Regions from separate parts of the Priestia sp. 40 genome, predicted to be linked through region 2. Evidence: riboswitches for the same ligand, from Rfam matches in the RefSeq annotation. Region 2 holds a riboswitch; the other holds the start of a gene.
What was found. A riboswitch is a leader RNA that binds a small molecule or an ion and turns the genes downstream of it on or off. The one in region 2 is predicted to bind lysine.

Region 1 (7,891 bases), on a different contig from region 2:
AAATCCTTTATGTGCATACGTTGCCTCCTGTTCTTGATAGGATTTTAGCTCAAGTCTTGCAAGCTGTGCTTTGTGCACTTCGTCTGGACCATCAGCGAGGCGAAGAGTGCGGGCATTTGCCCAAAGTGCCGCAAGCGGCGTATCTTCTGAAACACCTGCTGCTCCAAATGCTTGAATAGCGCGATCAATGACTTTTAAAGCCATAGCAGGAGCCATTACTTTAATCATGGCAATTTCTTTCCGCGCTTTTTTATTTCCAACTGTGTCCATCATATAAGCAGCTTTTAATGTTAATAAGCGAGCTTGCTCAATTTCAATACGCGATTCTGCCACCCATTCTTGAATAACCCCTTGCTGAGAAAGCAACTTATTAAACGTAGAACGATTTTGAATACGCTTACATAATTCTTCAAGCGCTCTTTCAGCTGCTCCTATTAGACGCATGCAGTGATGAATACGTCCAGGCCCTAATCTGCCTTGAGCAATAGCAAACCCTTTTCCTTCGCCTAAAAGCATATTGGATGCTGGCACACGCACATTATCATAATGAATTTCAGCATGTCCATGAGGAGCGTGATCGTATCCAAAGACTGGAAGCATTCGTTCAATTTTAACTCCTGGAGTATTTAATGGAACTAGAATCATAGATTGCTGTTCATATTTAGATGCGTTAAAATCACTTTTTCCCATGACAATAGCAATTTTGCAGCGAGGATCTCCCGCACCTGAAGACCACCATTTTCTTCCGTTGATTACATATTCATCGCCTTCTCTTACAATACTGCACTGAATGTTTGTGGCATCAGAAGAACCTACATCTGGTTCTGTCATAGAAAAGCAGGAGCGAATGTCTCCATTTAACAGCGGCTTTAGCCATTTTTCTTTTTGTTCAGGCGTTCCGTATCGAACCAATACTTCCATATTGCCAGTGTCAGGAGCTCCGCAGTTAAAAGCTTCTGGTCCAATAATAGAACGGCCCATAATTTCGCAAAGGGGGGCATATTCGACATTTGTTAGACCCGCTCCGTATTCGCTTTCTGGCAAAAATAAGTTCCATAATCCAGCTTGCTTTGCTTTTTCTTTTAACTCTTCCATGATCGGAGGAACAGCTGACCATCTAGATGGCTGTTCATTCAGCTGATGTTCGTATAGCCGTTCATTTGGATAAATATGCTCTTCCATAAAAGAGGTCAATTCTTTTTGCAGCTTCACTACTTTGTCAGAGTAAGAAAAATACACGGTAGTCCCTCGCTTTCATTTACTTACTAACCGGTTGGTATGTTACATATTTATCATAAATGAAGGGAAATAATTCAGCAAGATATTTTTAGAAAAATTCTAAATATTATATTATTTAAAAAGAAAAAAAGAGAGGTTTTAAGCTCTCTTTTTACGCGGATGTCATTTCCTCAAATACGGCTGATACCTTTTCAAACTCATCGTCATCTTCAATTGAAGACCATTCACCATCATCTTCAATTTTCAAAAAGAAAACGTCAATTTCTTCTTCTGTTTCAATTAAAACTTCTTCCACAAACGCAACAGCAATATAATCTTGCCCTTCAATCGTCATTTTTCCAAGCACTTCAATATCTTGCTCTTGATCATTTTCATCTAAAATTGTAAAAATCTCTCCCGTTTCAATACGTTCCATCGTATTCCCTCCTATTTTAACCTCATTATTCGTTCACTAACATGTATTCCCCTTTAGAAAAGGTTTCATGCTTATAAAAGTAGAATCTACTTTTTAAAAGGCAAAAGAATGTCTACGGTAGTTCCTTTTCCAAGTTCACTTACAAAGTTAATTTCTCCTCTATGTTCTCGAATGATCTTATAGCACACCATCAGTCCAAGACCCGTTCCTTTCTCTTTGGTACTATAAAAAGGTTTTCCTAAATGCTGCATTCTTTCCTGAGTGATGCCTGGCCCCTCGTCGCTAAACCGGACAACAAGGTTCTCATGATTAAATCTTTTTAGCTGAATCGTTACGGTTCCTCCACTTGGCATAGATTCGACTGCATTTTTAAATATATTGCTAAACACCTGTTTCAACTGATTTTCTTCGCATAATACGAGAGGAAGATGAAGATCAATTTCTTTTTTTACGTGAATTTTCTCTGTAATCCCTTGCACCTCAGCTAGCTTTAACGTATTCTCTAAAATATCTTGGACGTGTTTGTCTTTGTAGGTTTTCGCCTGAGGCTTTGCAAGACTCAAAAACTCATCGGTAATCAATTCAATTCTATCTAACTCATGATTTATCATTTCTACATAGTAAGGCTGACTGCTCGTTTCTTTCAATAACTGCATAAATCCTTTTACCGCCGTCAGAGGGTTTCGAATTTCGTGAGCAATACCAGCCGCTAACTGTCCGACTAAGGAAAGCTGAGCGGATTCACGCAGCAATTTTTCAGTTTTTTTACGTTCTGTAATATCACGAAATAAAACTTGAATGGCCTGCTTTCCCATATAGGGAATAGGAAAGGCAATGGTTTCGGCATCAATCGTATGACCGTCTTTATGAATAAACTTTTCTTCCTGCAGATCTACAGATTTATTTTCTGTTTTCATTCGATAAATTCGCTGTTTCACAACATCATAGTAATCAGGGTGAACAAATTGATAAACACAAGCTCCTAATACGTCTTGAGGATTTTTGTATCCTAGAGCTTTGGCTCCTGCAGGGTTGATGTAATCAATTTTCCCTTCACTATGAACGATAATAGCTTCCGGGGATAACTCAATCAAACTTCGGTAGCGCTGTTCGCTTTCTTTTAAAGCCGTCTCATCCTGCTTGCGCGATGTTATATCTCGATAGACAAAAGCGATGCATAACGGCCAATCATTCATATTTTCAACGCGGAATAGTGTGACGCTTACATTAATTAAATACCCGTCTTTATGCTGTCTGACCGTCTCGAATTCCGTTTTCGATTCCCCTGATTGAATAGTTTTATGAAGTTCGCACACGGGCTCCTTTAAAAACGAAGGTATAATCGGAAGAGGCTTTTGATAAATTTCTTCAAACGTCCAGCCAAATGTATTCTCAAACGCAGGATTCACTTGAAGCGTTTTACCTTCTAAGTCAACAATTGCAACAGCATCTGCGTTATGATAAATAAAAGGTTGAATCTGTTCTTTTTTGTCTTGATAACTAGTTATATTCACGCAATGTCCCATAATTTCAGGTTTTTCTGTGTAAGATAAAGGGGTTAAGTTTACTACATAGCGTTGATCATTTATTTGAAGCTCGTACATAAGCTTTTTCTTTGTATTTAGCGCTTCCAAAAAATGCTCATACGAGACCCATTCTTCTAAAGGTACCTTTTGATCATGAGCGCTTTCACCTTGATACATACTGTAAACAAGATGGTCGCCTTTTTGTTTGTAAGCAAATATGATTCCTAGCGCCTCAGCTGAATGATTTTCTGCATGTAATCGGACTATTTTTTTATTTTCGTTCATATTTACCTACCCCTCACTAGCATCTTTCCTACTCGTTCTCATTCTCTTAATTTTACATGAGGATTTTAGAATTTACTAGATAAAGAAGCGGATATTTTCCATTCATTCACATAAAAAAACGCCTGTAAAGGCGCTTTTTTATGTGAATATGAATTACTTTGAATGATGCATTTTATGACAGTGTCGCTTCGGGACAAAACCATTTTTCTCCATATTCTGATAGCGATTTTCCATATGTGAGGAAATGTTTTGACTCTCCGTTTTACTTAGCACGCCGTACTCCACATATTTTGAAAGTATTTCGTTCTTTTTTGCTAGCATTTCTTTGTACAGCACGGACAATTCCTGCTTTTGCTGAGACGTCAGCTGCACGTCTTTTGTTTCTGGCTGAGGATTGTTTTCTGCTAATACAGGCGTCGCGCTCATAAATAAAAAAGCTGCTGCTGCACTTATCATAATCTTTCGCAAACAATCTACTTCCTTTCATCATATAGTAGCTATAGTTTGCGAACTTCTATTTGTTTTCATTCGTTCTGTTTGTTTAAGACTCGATAGCTCCTCTTACATCATAGTCGCTAAGATCAATTTCCATCTCCATTTCAAGTGCTAATTTAGCAAGCTCTGAACCAAGATAAGGACCCGAGGTTAATCCTGAAGCTCCGAGACCATTCGCTACTAGTATTCCTTCGTAAGCCGGAAGAGCCCCAATGACTGGCAAGAAGCCTGGAGTAAATGGTCGAAACCCTACCCTTGTTTCTAAGACTGTGCTTTCTGTTAAGCCGGGAGCAATTGATAAGGCCTTTGAAAAAATTTCATGAAGCCCCCCAGCAGTTACTCTCAAGTCATAACCCGTGTCGTTTTCATGTGTTGCTCCGATGACAATTTGACCTTGTTCAAATGAAAGAATATATTGGTCGCTCGGAGGCATCACAACGGGCCAGTCTTTTGTATCTAAATCTGGAAGGTGCAAGTGGACAATTTGCGCTTTTTGAAAGCTTGCTAAAAATTTCACTCCAAGAGGCTCTAGTAATTGATTTGCCCACGCTCCTGCTGTCACGATTGTTGTACTTGCTAGAAGGGTTTGTCCATTTACAGCAACGCCCGTTACTTGATTATTTTCATAAAGTAGTTCTGCGTTTCCTTCTATTATTTTCGCACCGTTTTTCTTCGCTGCATTCATAAGTGCGTTTCGAAGAGCTCTTCCGTTAACACGAGCGGCTCCACTAATATGAACTGAACTGTATTCTTCCGAAAGAACCGGAAACAAAGCCTGTGTTTCTTTAGCGGATAAACGTGTAATCTCGCCTATTTCGAGCGCTTCTTCCCGACGCTTATATGCTCTTTCTTCCATTTTTTTAAGCTTTTGTTCATCAGTATGTAAGCTAATTGCTCCTACTCGCTTATATCCCGTATCCGTTTCTCCATCTTCTTCTAATTGCTGAATTAATGTTTGATAGTACTTGGCGCCGCCTTTTGCTAAGCGGTACCATGCTTTATTTCGACGCTGCGAAAGCCATGGACAAACAATGCCTGCTGCTGCATCAGTAGCTTGACCAGCATCCTTGCGATCTATCAATGTCACATCTGCTCCTGCTTTTGCTAAATGATATGCTGTAGAAGCTCCAAGTATCCCAGCTCCAACTACGATGTATGTTTTCATACCAAAACACCCTTTTCCTTCTTCTAGTATTCTCATGCTATATGTATGCAATTTTAGCATAGCAAAAAAAGAAGCCACATACTAGGCGAAGCTATTTTGAGCTTACTTTTACGTCTTGCTGACTTTGACATATAGCTCCCTTCATTTCGTAAACAAAAGCGTTAGAAGTTCTTTTACGGAGATTATAGCAGGGTGAAGACAGTCATAAATAGTGGTAGTACGTCTTTAACGATGCTGCTTACGGCTTTTCTATTATAGTTTCTGAATAAAAGCGGAGAGAATAAAATTTCTATAATATGTAAATAAAAAGAAATAACCATTATTTTAAGGAGAGCGTATGCAATCTTCATTTGTATTATTTTTCATCATTCTTGGTTTACTATTTGGTAAGTGGCGAAGGTATCAAGAATACTATCCTACTTTGCTGTTTTGGGTCACGGGGAATTTGCTTTATGAAGTGCTGCTGTTTCATCACCGCGTATGGGTATTTCACCCTGTTGGTATTGATCACCTTTTTCTACCCGATCACCTAATGGTTTCCCTTGGAATAACCTTAATTATTTATCCGTTTGTTATACCGGTTTTTTTAGGAAGGCTGCCGCTGCATGTAAGCGGCCGGCTGTGGTGGATTCTTTTGTGGGCGCTTTTATTTACTGTGATTGAGTTCATTGCTTATGTTAATCACAGTATCACTCATCATTATGGATGGTCGCTGCTGTGTTCTTTTCTCTTCAATATTGTCACGTTCTCACTTTTAGTCATTCATCAGAAGACAGCGCTGGCTGCTTGGATTTTATCTGGAAGCTTCATAGCTTTTTTATTTATTTTTTTTGATATTCCTATGCCTTAATTTTTCATTGACTAGACAGCGGAAAAAGAAATATAATAGGAATTACATTTAAATATAATTTTCCTCTCTGAGAATAGAGGTGCATGAAATCAAGAGTCACTTATTGGAGACTAATGGAGTCTGTGAAGATAAGTAAAAGGGATTTCGTGCCGAAGTATATAAACATCCATTGTGTTCATATACTGGTTCAGTATTGAATAAATGCTGAGCTGTCACAAACCATTTGGTTTGTGGAGAGCTATTGAAGAGATGTTGATGCCTAGAATGTAATAATACTTTATTATTATGAAACCAAGACGCGTGAACATCACTTCACGGGTCTTTTTTGTGTTTTTCTACTGACCATCAAAGTTCAAAGTTATAGTTGAATGATTTAAATGGAGGGATACGGATTATGTACTTACATGGAACGAGTAAAATTAACAGCAGCAATCATTTAGAAATTGGGCAGTGCGATACGGTCGAACTGAAAAAACAATACGGCACTCCCCTATACATCTACGATCAAGAATTAATTGAGACGAAATGCAAGGCCTTCCATTCAGCCTTTCAAAGAAGCGGATTTTCATATCAAATCGCCTATGCAGGGAAAGCGTTTCTTTGTATGGAAATGGCTAGCCTTTTAACGAAGCTTGATATGTCATTAGATGTGGTCTCAGGAGGCGAACTATTTACAGCTCTTGAAGCTGGATATCCAGCTGAACGCATTCATTTTCACGGAAATAACAAAACGATTGAAGAAATTGAAATGGCTCTTGATGCGAATATTGGCTGTTTTGTTGTGGATAACTTCACCGAACTTGAAGTTTTGCATGCCTTAGCAGCTGAGCGTAAACAGAAAGCATCTATTCTTCTGCGTGTTACTCCAGGGATTGAAGCCCACACACATGAGTATATTATGACCGGACAGGAAGACTCCAAGTTTGGATTTGGTCTTTCCAATGACCAGGCTATGAAAGCGGTAAGTTCTGCATTAGAAAAACCTTACTACGATCTTTTAGGCATTCATTGTCATATTGGTTCACAAATTTTTGAAGTAGATGGTTTTTCTCGCGCCATTGATATTTTAACTGATTTTTTATTCAGTATTCGTGATAAAATGGAGTTTGAAGTAAAAGTTTTAAACGTAGGTGGTGGTTTTGGTATTCGTTATACCGAAAGCGACTCTCCTCTTCCAGTTGAGTATTATGTAGATGCACTGACAGAAAAACTAAGCCGTACATTAACTGAACAGAATTATACCCTTCCAGAAGTCTGGATTGAGCCTGGAAGAAGCATCGTAGGAGAAGCGGGTACAACGCTTTATACAATTGGCTCAACGAAGGAGATTCCAGGTGTACGTAAATACGTAGGAATTGACGGCGGTATGACCGATAATATCCGCCCTGCCCTTTACGATGCAAAACATGAAGCTGTCTTGGCTAATAGAGTGACGGATAAAAAAGATGAAACAGTATCAATTGCGGGGAAATGCTGTGAATCAGGAGATATGCTTATTTGGGATATCGATTTACCGCGCGTTAATCAAGGAGATTTATTAGCAGTGTCCTCTACAGGTGCCTACAACTATTCAATGGCTAGCAATTACAACCGTATTCCGCGCCCTGCTGTTGTATTTGTAAAAAATGGAGAAGCTCGTCTTGCTGTAGAGCGAGAAACATACGAAGATTTGGTGCGTAAAGATGTAAAGCCAGTCGTTACTACGTATGCAATGAGCAAATGATAGCTGTTCTTGCGTAGTAAAGAAGCTATTGTTGTTTGGAGGAAATTTAACTATGGTTTTAAGTGTATTTAAAACGTACAGATCATCGCTTATTCTGCTTCTCGCTATTTTAATTGGCGGGATAGCAGGATATGCTATCGGGCCCGATGTGGCAGTCGTAAAGCCCTTTGGTGATTTGTTTCTTAATTTAATG
Region 2 (7,891 bases):
TTTAAAAAGCTGAAGGTACAGTCTGCGTAAGAGGCTGGGACAAACGTATTTTAGACGAAATGAAGAACGAACCATTGATCAAGATGTTTGATTAGTGGTTCGTTTTTTTTGTTAGGGTAAATGTAGGTTTCATGTGTGTAGGTCTTTCTAGCAGTTGATTGCATTCATTTCGTTATGCCTCAACCTCATGGAAAACGCAATTTTCTACACATATTTTTAGGCAAATTGTACAAACTAGAGCGGAGAATAAACAGTATAAATGTAAGCAAAAAGTTAGCAAACCTTATTTGAAGGTGATATACTGTGAGTAGAATTTGGATATTGCATATATTTAGGAGGAATTAAAATGGCTATTGCACATGCTACAGATAAAAACTTTACAGATGAAATTAAATCAGGCCTAGTGCTTGTTGACTTTTGGGCACCATGGTGCGGACCTTGTAAAATGATTGCTCCAGTTCTTGAGGAAATTGATGGCGAACTTAACGATAAAGTTAAAATCGTGAAAGTAGACGTTGATGAAAACCAAGAAACAGCTGGAAAATTTGGTGTTATGAGTATCCCAACTTTAGTATTATTTAAAGATGGAGAGAAAGTTGACCAAGTAGTTGGTTTCCAACCAAAAGAAGCATTAACAGAATTAATTAATAAACACGCGTAAGTCAAAACCTAGCTCAGGCTAGGTTTTTTCTTTTTCTCCACTTTTTCTCTTTTGGGAATACTTTTATTTAGCGAATATGCGTTCGTTTGTTTTATACTAGATGTAAGGAACACCGTCATAAATCCGGCTTATGTGCATTTATTGTAAAGCAGGAAAGAATGTAGGTTACGCTTCATAAGCGAATGTATAGATGGACAGAGTAAGAGAAGAGGAAGGAGAAAAGTATGAATGATTATTTAAAAGAAAAGCTGGCTATTTTACCTGATCAGCCCGGCTGTTACTTGATGAAAGATAAATATGGAACGGTCATTTACGTAGGAAAAGCAAAAGTATTAAAAAATCGAGTACGCTCCTACTTTACCGGATCTCATGATGGAAAGACCCTTCGACTTGTAAACGACATTGTCGATTTTGAATATATCGTCACATCTTCTAATTTAGAAGCGCTTATTTTAGAAATGAATTTAATTAAAAAGCATGATCCAAAATATAACATCATGCTTAAAGATGATAAGGGCTATCCCTTTATTAAGATTACAGCTGAAAAACAGCCCCGGCTTGTTATTACAAGAAAAATAAAAAAAGATAAAGGAAAATACTTCGGTCCTTATCCTAACGTTCAAGCTGCAAATGAAACAAAGCGGCTTCTTGATCGCATTTATCCATTAAGAAAGTGCTCTACCATGCCAGACAGACCTTGCTTGTATTACCATATCGGGCAATGTCTAGCTCCTTGCGTAAAAGAAGTAAAAGAAGAGCAAAACAAACAAATTATTGAAAATATCACGCGGTTTTTAAATGGTGGATATGAGCATGTCAAAACAGAGTTAACTGAAAAAATGTTAAAAGCTTCAGAAGAACTTGACTTTGAACGGGCTAAAGAATATCGAGATCAAATTGCTCATATCGAAGCGACAATGGAAAAGCAAAAAGTAACGTTTAATGATTTTGTTAATCGAGATGTGTTTGGCTATTCTTATGATAAAGGCTGGATGTGTGTTCAAGTTTTCTTTATTCGCCAAGGGAAATTAATTGAGCGAGAAGTTTCTATGTTTCCTTTTTATAAAGAGCCAGAAGAAGATTTCTTAACTTTTATCGGTCAGTTTTATGCCAAAAATATTAAGCCAAAAGAAGTGATGGTTCCAGCAACGATTGATGCAGAGTTAGCTGAGAAATTAGTAGAAGTAGAGGTTCAGCATCCAAAACGAGGCAAAAAGAAAGAATTAGTAGAACTTGCGTGTAAAAATGCAAAAATTGCGCTCTGTGAAAAATTCTATTTAATTGAACGAGATGAAGAGCGCACGGTTGGCGCAGTTGAACGGTTAGGAGAAGAGCTTGGAATTGCCGCTCCTTATCGGATTGAAGCATTTGATAACTCAAATATTCAAGGAACAGACCCAGTTTCTGCGATGATTGTTTTTGTTGATGGGAAACCAGAAAAGAAAGAATATCGCAAATATAAAATTAAGACCGTAAAGGGACCAGATGATTACAGTTCCATGAGAGAAGTCGTTCGCAGACGGTATTCCAGAGCGTTAAAAGAAGGTCTTCCGCTCCCGGATTTAATTGTTGTAGATGGAGGCAAAGGGCATTTAGCTGCGGTACAGGATGTTCTCGAAAATGAATTGGGACTTTTAGTGCCTACAGCAGGTCTTGTCAAAGATGATAAGCACAGAACTTCGAATCTGATGATTGGTGAGCCTCCTCAAATCATACCGCTTGAACGCAATAGTCAAGAATTTTATTTGCTTCAGCGAATTCAAGATGAAGTTCACCGCTTTGCGATTACCTTCCACCGTCAAGTGCGCTCTAAGTCCGCTTTTCAGTCAGTTCTGGACGACATTCCGGGAGTGGGAGAAAAGCGTAAAAAAGCTTTGTTAAAGCATTTTGGTTCGGTGAAAAAATTGAAAGAAGCAACGGTTGAAGATATTCGAAATTCAGGTGTTCCTCAAAACATTGCTGAAAAAATTTATGAAACATTGCAAAAATAGTCTTGAAATAATAGAAAATATTTGATAAGCTATTAACTAATTTCATACGACACTTCATCAAATGAAGTGAAGATAGAGGTGCAAATTTAATCAGTACGTATCAGGAAGGGTATGAGCCCTTATGAATGATGCGGAAAGGGAAATTTGCCGAAGTGAACATTACCTCATAGTAATGATTGCTGGTTCTGCGTTGAATAAACGTAGGATTGTCAAGATGTAGATTCTTGGAGAGCTATCTCACGGCAGTGGACGGTTATGTTTTATAATTTTCGTTCGTTAAGCAATGAGAGCTCATCTCATTGCTTTTTTTATTGTCTGAGTAAAAAAATTTAGCTTCTCATCATCCTGCATATGCAAATTTATTGAAAAGGAATGAACAAAATTATGGCATTAATCGTTCAAAAATTTGGTGGAACATCTGTTGGTTCTGTTGAACGTATTCAACATGTAGCAAATCGTGTTATTCAAGAAGCAGAGCGCGGTAACCAAGTAGTTGTTGTTGTATCGGCAATGGGCAAAACAACAGATGCGCTGGTGAAATTAGCAAGTGATATTACGGACAGTCCAAGCAAACGCGAAATGGATATGCTTCTTACAACTGGAGAACAAGTGACGATTTCACTGCTAACAATGGCTCTTCAATGCAAAGGATATGAAGCAACTTCGCTAACAGGTTGGCAAGCTGGTATCCAGACAGAAGCAGTTCACAGCAATGCACGAATCCAGCACATTGACACGACTCGCCTTCAAAGTCAATTAGATAGAGGTCGAATCGTAGTAGTAGCTGGATTCCAAGGCTGTTCAGAAGATGGAAGCATTACCACATTAGGTCGAGGCGGCTCTGACACGACAGCAGTAGCTCTTGCCGCGGCACTAAAAGCTGCAAAATGTGATATTTATACAGACGTAACAGGAGTGTTTACGACAGATCCGCGTTATGTAGAAGATGCTCGTAAGCTTCACGCTATTTCATATGACGAAATGTTAGAATTAGCTAATTTGGGAGCAGGGGTGCTGCATCCGCGCGCTGTTGAGTTTGCAAAAAATTATCAGGTACCGCTAGAAGTGCGTTCAAGCTTAGAAAACGAGAATGGAACGATTGTTGAGGAGGAAGTTTCAATGGAACAAAACTTAGTCGTAAGAGGAATTGCGTTTGAAGACAATATTTCACGGGTGACAATTGAAGGGTTAAACAACGAGTTACAAACTCTTTCTACTATTTTTACAGCATTAGCAAAAGAACAGTTAAATGTGGATATTATTATTCAAAACGTAACGGCTAATAATCGTTTATCTATCTCATTTTCTATTAAAACTGTAGACGTAGACGCCGCTCTTGCCGTCTTAAAAGAGTATAAATCTACTTTGGGGTATACGCGTATTGAACATGAAAGCGGTCTGGCTAAAGTATCGATTGTCGGCTCTGGCATGATCTCTAATCCAGGCGTTGCAGCGGAAATGTTTGAAGTGCTGGCAGGAGAGAAAATTGAAGTGAAGATGGTCAGCACGTCTGAAATTAAAGTATCTACAGTTGTACCGCATGCTGATATGGTAAAAGCTGTTGAGACGCTTCACGTAGCATTTGAATTAGAAGAGCAGCAGGCAGTGCAAGTATAAAGAAGAGAAAAAAGACGTGGTATCTCCACGTCTTTTATATATACGTATTTCCTACTTTTTATAACGCTCCGCACGTGTTTCGGTAGGTAAGATATCTTTTCGGTCCCACTGCACGGAAATCAGTACTTTTCCGTTCTTTTCTTTAGGTGTTAAGTAGGCTTCTGTTAGGCAGTTGTTTTGACGCTGAATCTGTTCAGCCACAAATCCTGACTCAAGATGAAACGAACAAGTTTCCTGCTGAAATCTTTTGCTGACCACATCACCTGATAACTCAAGCTCTAGTGAATATTTATCTTTTTTTGCAAGCGTCAGTGTTCCCCAGGAAGCTGCTTTAAAAAAAGCAACGATTTCATCCATTGTATTTAATGGGTATTTCCGTGCAAGGTGTTTTCCTGCCCAGTATGAAATGGTATTCGTTTCGTCTCCAAGAAGCTCTGGAATTAACACGTCACGCAAAAGGCTGTATCCGAAATATGAAACGTGATCAAGAGCTCTCTCTGTTTCAGCTGTGACATTAGGTTCTGATGTTTCCATCGTCTCTTCAAGTTCTTGCTGTGATTCTGTTTGTAAATTGCTCATGCTTTCCCCTCTTTCTTTACTACTATTATATACAAATATAAAAAACCTCTCACGCATTTTTTAAATAAAATGTAAGAGGATCTTTATTATGGTAAAAAGAGTTAGATGTAAAGATGAAAAATCCATAATATACCTTTTAAAAGGGTACTTTTACCTGTGTAAATGTTTTGTGAACTTGTTTACAATAAAAGTGTAAAGTAAACGCTTACTTAATTGTAGCAAGCGATATTATAATAGAAAGAAAAAATCTTTAACATCAATGCAGTAAGCGTTAACAAATATAAAATTTTATAAATTTATATTTTATAGAAGATTTAAACATCTTGCCTTGACGCTCTTAATCGATGGGAGTAAAATTAACCTGTCACATACTTTATTAGGAAATGCAAAGGTTTTCATTTCCTGTATTCACGATTAATCTATTTGTCTAGTGGGAGTAAGAAAGTTCTTCACAAACTATGTTCATTTAACTAAGGGGGGTCTACGCAGATGGCGGCAAACAGAGAGTTTCAATATCGGAGAATCCATTCACTACTTGGGGTAATACCAATCGGGATTTTCTTAACACAGCATTTAGTTGTGAATCATTTCGCGACAAAGGGAGAAGAATCATTTAATCAAGCAGCTCACTTCATGGAGAGCTTACCTTTCCGCTATGCTCTAGAAATTTTCATTATTTTCTTACCAATCGTTTTTCACGCAATATACGGTCTTTACATCGCATTCACTGCTAAAACAAACGTTAACAACTATGGATTTTTCCGTAACTGGATGTTTATCCTTCAGCGTGTTTCAGGTGTAATCACACTTATCTTCATCACATGGCACGTATGGGAAACCAGAATACAAGCTGCGCTTGGAAAAGAAGTAGATTTTCAAATGATGGAACGAATTTTAAGCAACCCGGCAATGCTTGCATTCTACATAGTTGGTGTTGTATCTACGATCTTCCACTTTGCAAACGGTCTATGGTCATTTGGAGTTAGCTGGGGGTTAACTGTAACACCACGTTCTCAAAGAATTTCAACTTATGTGACATTAGCAATCTTCTTAGCACTTACATTTGTAGGTGTTCGTACATTATTCGCATTTGCATAAAATTAAGGTTTTGAAGGAGTGGGGTTCCGATGAGTAACGGAAAAATCATCGTAGTCGGTGGCGGTTTAGCTGGCTTGATGGCAACAATAAAAATTGCTGAGTCTGGCAAGCAAGTAGATTTATTTTCACTAGTTCCGGTAAAAAGATCTCACTCAGTTTGCGCGCAAGGTGGAATCAACGGAGCCGTAAATACGAAAGGTGAAGGGGATTCACCATGGGAACACTTTGATGACACAGTGTACGGCGGAGACTTTTTAGCCAACCAGCCACCTGTAAAAGCAATGTGTGAAGCAGCTCCTGGTATTATTCACTTACTTGACCGCATGGGTGTTATGTTTAACCGTACTCCTGAGGGTTTGTTAGACTTCAGACGATTTGGCGGAACGCAGCATCACCGTACGGCTTTTGCCGGAGCAACAACTGGTCAACAATTATTGTACGCATTAGATGAGCAGGTTCGTCGCTATGAAGTTGCCGGACTTGTGACAAAGTACGAAGGATGGGAATTCTTAGGTGCTGTTCTTGACGATGAGCGCAGCTGTCGCGGAATTTCTGCACAGAATTTAAAATCAATGGAAATTAAAACGTTCCCAGCTGACGCGGTTATTATGGCTACAGGCGGACCTGGAATTGTTTTTGGAAAATCGACGAACTCAGTTATTAATACAGGTTCAGCGGCATCTATCGTATATCAGCAAGGTGCATACTATTCAAACGGAGAGTTTATTCAAATTCATCCAACTGCTATCCCAGGAGATGATAAGCTTCGTCTTATGAGTGAATCTGCTCGTGGAGAAGGCGGACGCGTTTGGACATATAAAGACGGTAAACCTTGGTATTTCTTAGAGGAAAAATATCCTGCATACGGTAACTTAGTACCTCGTGATATTGCAACTCGTGAAATTTTTGACGTCTGCGTAGCGCAGAAGTTAGGAATTAACGGAGAAAACATGGTTTATCTGGACCTTTCACATAAAGATCCAAAAGAGCTAGACATTAAGCTTGGAGGTATCATCGAAATCTATGAAAAATTCATGGGCGATGATCCGCGCAAGGTACCAATGAAAATTTTCCCAGCCGTACACTATTCAATGGGCGGTTTATGGGTGGATTACGATCAAATGACAAATATTCCTGGCTTATTCGCAGCTGGTGAGTGTGATTATTCACAGCACGGAGCGAACCGTTTAGGAGCAAACTCATTATTATCAGCTATTTATGGTGGTATGGTTGCCGGTCCTAAAGCCGTTGAATACATCAATGGTTTAGAAAAGAGCGCAGATGCTATTTCTTCAAGCGTATATGATCGTCATGTGAAAGAAGAAGAAGAGAAATGGAACAATATCATGAATCTTCAAGGTACAGAAAATGCATACGTTCTTCATAAAGAGCTAGGGGAATGGATGACTGACAACGTGACAGTCGTACGATACAATGACAAACTGTTAAAAACAGATGAAAAGATTCAAGAATTAATTGAACGCTATGATCGTATTAACATTAACGACACAGCAAAATGGAGTAATCAAGCGGCAACATTTACTCGTCAGCTTCAAAACATGCTTCAGCTTTCACGTGTTGTAACGCTAGGAGCTTACAACCGTAACGAAAGTCGCGGTGCTCATTATAAGCCGGATTTCCCAGATCGTAACGATGAAGAATTCTTAAAAACAACAATGGCATCTTTTGTGGATAAGAAAACGGCTCCTTCTTTCCATTATGAAGAGGTTGACGTATCGTTAATCAAACCGCGTAAGCGCGACTACACAAAGAAAAAAGACGAAAAACCAAAAAAACAACAAGAGGGGGTTCGTTAATCAATGAGTGAACAACAAACAGTCCAAAAGACAGTGCGCTTCATTATTACACGTCAAGATTCAGCTGAATCTGCTCCTTACAATCAGGAGTTTGAAATTCCGTATCGTCCGAATATGAACGTTATTTC

Region 1: linked by a shared signal. The riboswitch ahead of lysA (diaminopimelate decarboxylase) and the one ahead of ACO1DI_RS08290 (aspartate kinase) in region 2 are both predicted to bind lysine.

The regions. Positions count from the first base shown of each region.
Region 1 is NZ_JBMPZA010000012.1:172,178-180,068, forward strand. It holds gene ACO1DI_RS13705 (SDR family oxidoreductase) at 1-17, opposite strand, end outside; gene ACO1DI_RS13710 (acyl-CoA dehydrogenase) at 1-1,239, opposite strand, end outside; gene ACO1DI_RS13715 (DUF1292 domain-containing protein) at 1,391-1,654, opposite strand; gene ACO1DI_RS13720 (PAS domain-containing sensor histidine kinase) at 1,741-3,465, opposite strand; gene ACO1DI_RS13725 (YckD family protein) at 3,619-3,933, opposite strand; gene ACO1DI_RS13730 (NAD(P)/FAD-dependent oxidoreductase) at 4,007-5,125, opposite strand; gene ACO1DI_RS13735 (CBO0543 family protein) at 5,463-5,975, shown strand; lysine riboswitch at 6,042-6,224, shown strand; gene lysA (diaminopimelate decarboxylase) at 6,370-7,698, shown strand; gene ACO1DI_RS13745 (dicarboxylate/amino acid:cation symporter) at 7,751-7,891, shown strand, end outside.
Region 2 is NZ_JBMPZA010000005.1:1,384,752-1,392,642, reverse strand. It holds gene ACO1DI_RS08305 (electron transfer flavoprotein subunit alpha/FixB family protein) at 1-30, shown strand, start outside; gene trxA (thioredoxin) at 347-661, shown strand; gene uvrC (excinuclease ABC subunit UvrC) at 886-2,652, shown strand; lysine riboswitch at 2,718-2,895, shown strand; gene ACO1DI_RS08290 (aspartate kinase) at 3,037-4,269, shown strand; gene ACO1DI_RS08285 (YslB family protein) at 4,321-4,848, opposite strand; gene ACO1DI_RS08280 (succinate dehydrogenase cytochrome b558 subunit) at 5,338-5,946, shown strand; gene sdhA (succinate dehydrogenase flavoprotein subunit) at 5,976-7,763, shown strand; gene sdhB (succinate dehydrogenase iron-sulfur subunit) at 7,767-7,891, shown strand, end outside.